One region of the Radiobacillus sp. PE A8.2 genome, then DNA from elsewhere that is predicted to be linked to it. Evidence: predicted binding sites of a transcription regulator. Region 1 holds the regulator's gene; the other holds the start of a gene.
The links. The regulator CtsR, encoded in region 1, represses protease genes until heat stress. The targets are predictions, from matches to a motif close to ATGGTCAATAAAGGTCAAACA.
Positions count from the first base shown of each region.

Region 2: the regulator CtsR is predicted to act here: its motif matches at 1,463-1,483, upstream of clpP (ATP-dependent Clp endopeptidase proteolytic subunit ClpP).

Region 1 covers NZ_JBJGXI010000086.1:158-2,647, forward strand. The annotation lists gene ACI6MV_RS24475 (MgtC/SapB family protein) at 340-1,038, shown strand; gene ACI6MV_RS24480 (CtsR family transcriptional regulator) at 1,170-1,628, shown strand; gene mcsA (protein-arginine kinase activator protein McsA) at 1,652-2,203, shown strand; gene mcsB (protein-arginine kinase McsB) at 2,203-2,490, shown strand, end outside.
Region 2 covers NZ_JBJGXI010000022.1:34,979-37,468, forward strand. The annotation lists gene ACI6MV_RS12950 (HPr family phosphocarrier protein) at 1-245, shown strand, start outside; gene ACI6MV_RS12955 (hypothetical protein) at 411-620, opposite strand; gene clpP (ATP-dependent Clp endopeptidase proteolytic subunit ClpP) at 809-1,399, opposite strand; gene ACI6MV_RS12965 (hypothetical protein) at 2,422-2,490, shown strand, end outside.

The DNA.
Region 1 (2,490 bases):
TTATCACTTCAAATAGATTCGCACAATCCCCTCAGAGTGTCACAACATACTTAATTATATACGAATTAGATTAGTTTACTAAAAGTAAATTCAGGGAATAAACAATGATATCTAATTTCGTATTTTCTATATAAATTATTTAAAACATGTATTTTAAAGCTATTCGCATGCAATATCTCGGTTAAAATCGTCCTCATATTGTCGATGCATTTAGCTATGTAAGATAGGTATGAAACTGTATTAGTATTAACAAGAATAAATTTATTCAATATTTTGTCCTATTTTAATATCAATTAAAATAGGGTAATAAAATAGAATAAAATTAACTGGAGGAATTAAATGGATCTGATTTTGGATAAACTAATTAACGATGAATTTTTATTAATAGCGAGTAGGTTGATTGTTGCATTATTGCTTGCGGGCATAATCGGGATTGAAAGAGAATTTAATAATCACTCAGCTGGATTTCGAACGCATATCTTAGTTGGAGTTAGTTCTTGTTTGATGATGCTGTTATCTCTATATGGTTTTGAAGAGTACATAAGTGCGCATGAGAACAGCCAGTTCGATCCGGCCAGAATACCTTCCTATGTAATAAGTGGAATTGGGTTTCTAGGGGCGGGAACAATTATAGTAAATGGAATGACAGTACGCGGGCTAACCACTGCGGCATCGATATGGGCAGTAGCTGGTTTAGGATTAGTTGTTGGAGCAGGAATGTATGCGGAGGCTATCTTTACGACATTTATTATCCTTATAAGTTTAGCACTATTAAACAATTTCGAAACTATCTTTCATAAGCGTAGAAATAAAATGTTCATTCAGATGATTATATCATCAAAATTTGATATAGATTCGCTTACTGATGTGTTCCAAGATTTAGATGTTTCTATTCATAGAATTAGGGTGGATAAAGATATCAATGCAGATAGAGTGGTGTTATTGGAATTAAAGAAAGATAAAACTATGAAGTTCATAAAATTGTATGATCAACTTTCCAAATTAGCAGAAGTCAGGCAAGTAAAGGAATGGCAATAACGACTACATAGGCAATATCAATTATTGCACGCTTGAGTGTAGTGTGAACAAAAATATTGGCACAAATAAGGAACTCGAGTATAATGTATTTATAGTCAAAGATAGTCAAAGTCAGATGCGAGGAGGGAAACATGAGTAATATATCTGATGTAATTGAAGCTTATTTAAAAAAGACGCTCGAAAAAAATAGTGAAAACATAATCGAAATTAAACGGAGCGTAATAGCTGATCAATTTGAATGTGTTCCTTCTCAAATTAACTATGTGATTAATACTCGGTTTACTGTGGAAAGAGGATATATAGTAGAAAGTAAACGCGGAGGCGGAGGATACATTCGTATCATTCGGATTACGCATGAGGATAAGGCGAAGTTGATTGATGAAATTATCGCAATGATTCAGCCTTCTGTTTCACAACAGGCAGCGGCGGATATCCTAGAACGGATGCTTGAGGAAGAGCTAATCTCCGAAAGAGAGTTAAAAATAATGGTAAGTGCGATTCATAGAAATACACTTGCTTTACAACTGCCTATCCGTGACGAAATGAGAACGAGAATTTTGACAGCGATGCTTTCTGCACTTAAATATTAAGGATAACGAAGGGAGAGTATGGTATGCAATGTCAAGAATGCCATGAACGCCCAGCTACACTTCATTTTACTAAGGTAGTTAACGGAAACAAAACAGAAATGCATGTTTGTCAACATTGCGCCAAAGAGATTGGCTATGTGTCCTATGACGATGAGCCTTATTCACTACATGACCTACTCTCAGGCTTATTTAATTTTGAATCCACTTCTGTTGGAGACAAAAAGAAGCATACGCTTAGTAAGAGTGAGGAATTAAAGTGTCCTAAATGCGGGATGACTTATCAAGAATTTACTGGTGTTGGTAAGTTTGGTTGTTCTCATTGTTATCAAACATTTGCTGATCGGTTAAATCCGCTTTTCCGCAGAGTTCATAGTGGTAATATTAACCACGAAGGTAAAATTCCTAGACGTATTGGTGGAAATTTAAAACAAAAGAAACAATTAAACGAACTGAAGCAACAACTACAATACCTTATTGAAAAAGAGGAATTTGAAGAGGCGGCAAACGTTCGGGACCAAATCAAAGCATTAGATAAGACCCTCGACCATAAACAGGCTGAGGAGGATGAAGGATAATGTCATTGCAGCAATTTATGAATGAAGCAATTAGCCCATGGCTAAAAGAAGAAGGCCCAGATAGTGATATTGTGATGAGCAGTAGAATTCGCTTGGCAAGGAACTTTGCACAAGTTCCTTTTCCAATCATTGCAGATGCAGCTGATCTGGACAGAATCTTAGAATATTTCAACCAGGAGTATCACCATCAATCCTTCTTAGATTACAATGATTTCGAGTTCGTTTCTATGAATGAATTAAAGCCGATCGAGAAACGTGTACTTGTAGAAAAGCATTTGATTAGTCCT
Region 2 (2,490 bases), on a different contig from region 1:
CAGTAGTTATAGAATTGAAATCAGGTTTGCAGGCAAGACCTGCTGCAGAGTTTGTTCAGCTGGCAAATCGCTTTTCAAGTGAGATTTTTATTGATAAGGATGAGAAGCGGGTCAATGCCAAAAGTATTATGGGCGTGATGAGTCTGGCAATTGCTTCAGGCGATTCAATCATCATAATAGCCGATGGATCAGATGATGAAACCGCACTGCTGGAGCTAATTAACTTTGTGTCTGTTGCATCCTAGTATAACGAGATCGAACGCCTTTTTGTGAGATAAAACTTTTTTCAAAGTTTTTTTGTTCATAGCGGACACGGGATGCCATATTTATAGTTGATATCAGGAGTGAACGAATAAGATGCTAAAAAGTGCCGACTCCTGTTAAGGAAGTCGGCACTTGATCTGTGTTAATTATTCTGCAGTTTTTGGTGGTTGGCACACGTCACATTTACGTTGATTTTTGTCTTTAAATTTTTTAAATTGTTTTTCAAAATTGTTACCACATGCACATTTAAATAGTAATTTTTGAGAGAAACCATGATATTCTGTCGTTAGCAACTTACTTTCTGAATTTTTCTCTACAAATTCTTGAATCTTATCAATCGTCCATCGTTTATTCATTTATTAGCACCTCTATAGTTGATTGCTGGATATCCTAGTATCCTCACAATTAGTAGTATTGATATTCATCCTAGGTACTTTATTATAACATGAGCGAGTACACAATTAAAAAGTCTGAGAGTTTAAGTTATTGAAGAACAAAAAACACGTAGATTCTATTAGGAATCTACGTGTTTTTCCTTACGTGCTTATTCTGCAGGTTTTTTCTCCATTACTTTATCAATTAAACCATATTCTTTTGCTTTGTGTGCTTCCATGAAGTTATCGCGATCTGTATCGCGCTCGATTACTTCCATTGGTTGACCTGTACGTTCAGAAAGAATTGTGTTTAATTTTTTACGCATCTCGATGATTCGTTTTGCGTGAATCTGGATATCAGATGCTTGCCCTTGTGTGCCTCCTAGTGGTTGGTGAATCATTACTTCACTATTTGGTAGCGCATAACGTTTACCAGGCTCACCTGCTGCTAGTAAGAATGCTCCCATGGATGCTGCCATACCGATACAAATTGTAGATACATTTGGTTTAATGAACTGCATTGTATCATAGATTGCCATTCCGGCAGTGATCGAGCCACCAGGGGAATTAATGTATAAAGAAATATCTTTCTCTGGATCTTCTGCTGCTAGGAAAAGTAGCTGTGCAACAATGCTGTTTGATACGTTATCATCGATGCCGCTTCCTAACATAATAATACGGTCTTTTAATAGTCGTGAATAAATATCGTATGCACGTTCTCCGCGGTTAGTTTGTTCAATAACTGTTGGAATTAGATTCATTCAATTTATCCTCCTTAAGCTTTGTTCAATATGCTTATTGTAACTAAGTACATCTTAAACTAAATGGTCAATAAAGGTCAAACGATAAGCTGTTTACCTATTAAAAAATAAGGCTTCTTTCTAAAGGTTGTTGTTATTTCACGTAGTATCTAAACTCCTGCAAAATTTTGAGAGTGCTTGCACCGCTCCGGAAATGCACTTCGCTTTCCGCGGGGGGCTAGTGAGCCTCCTTGCGCTTTCGCGCTGCGGGGTCTCACTTAGACCCTTTCTTAAGGACTACAGGCTAAAACCGTCCATGCCGGACAACGCCTGCATAACCCTTGCCGGGCCTCAGGAGTCGAAGTGCATTTCCTCCGCTATAAAGGTGATTGCTCTTTATGACGGGTGATTGGAGCTCCAGGCAGTCGATCTTCGAAAATGAAAACCGCATTTTCTTCGTGCGGTGTAATTCGGGGAAGTTAATTCAAAGTCCTGCGGGAAAAGCGCGAGCTGAAGATCCACTCAGAAGCGCATTTTGGGACTGCGATTACTCGTCCCACCGAAAACATTTGCTTCTGAGTTAGCTGAAGCCGTGCCTGTTTAAAGAAAAACGCTTTAAACTAGCGTAAAGTGACTGCCTGGAGCGGAAATCACAAGCACTATGTCGCATTTTCATTTCAATTATGAAGTTTAAAAAACAACAAACTTTACGAAAAAGCCAAAAATAATTATGTAGATAAGGTGAGCTTTTATCATCATAGTCCCTATATTACATCGTATGTATTAATTGTAGCGTAAATTACCTAAATTCAGCGTTCCCTTTTTTACACAATATAAACATGGCAGCATAGGTTTTGTCAGTAGTAGGAATTGATTGATATTACTATAAAATGCCTATTTTCTACAATAGTGTGGTTTTAGAACTTAGTTAAATTTCCATAGAAAGCATAAAGGGTTCTGGTATTTTATGTTAAAGTTACATAAGAAGATTATGCAAAGAATAGAAATTTATGTTGAATTTGAGGAGGGAGGCTGTACTGAAAATGAATAAGTTACTTTTTAAAACGGTCATTGGTATTATTCTTCTAATGGTAATATCCTTAGTCCTTAAA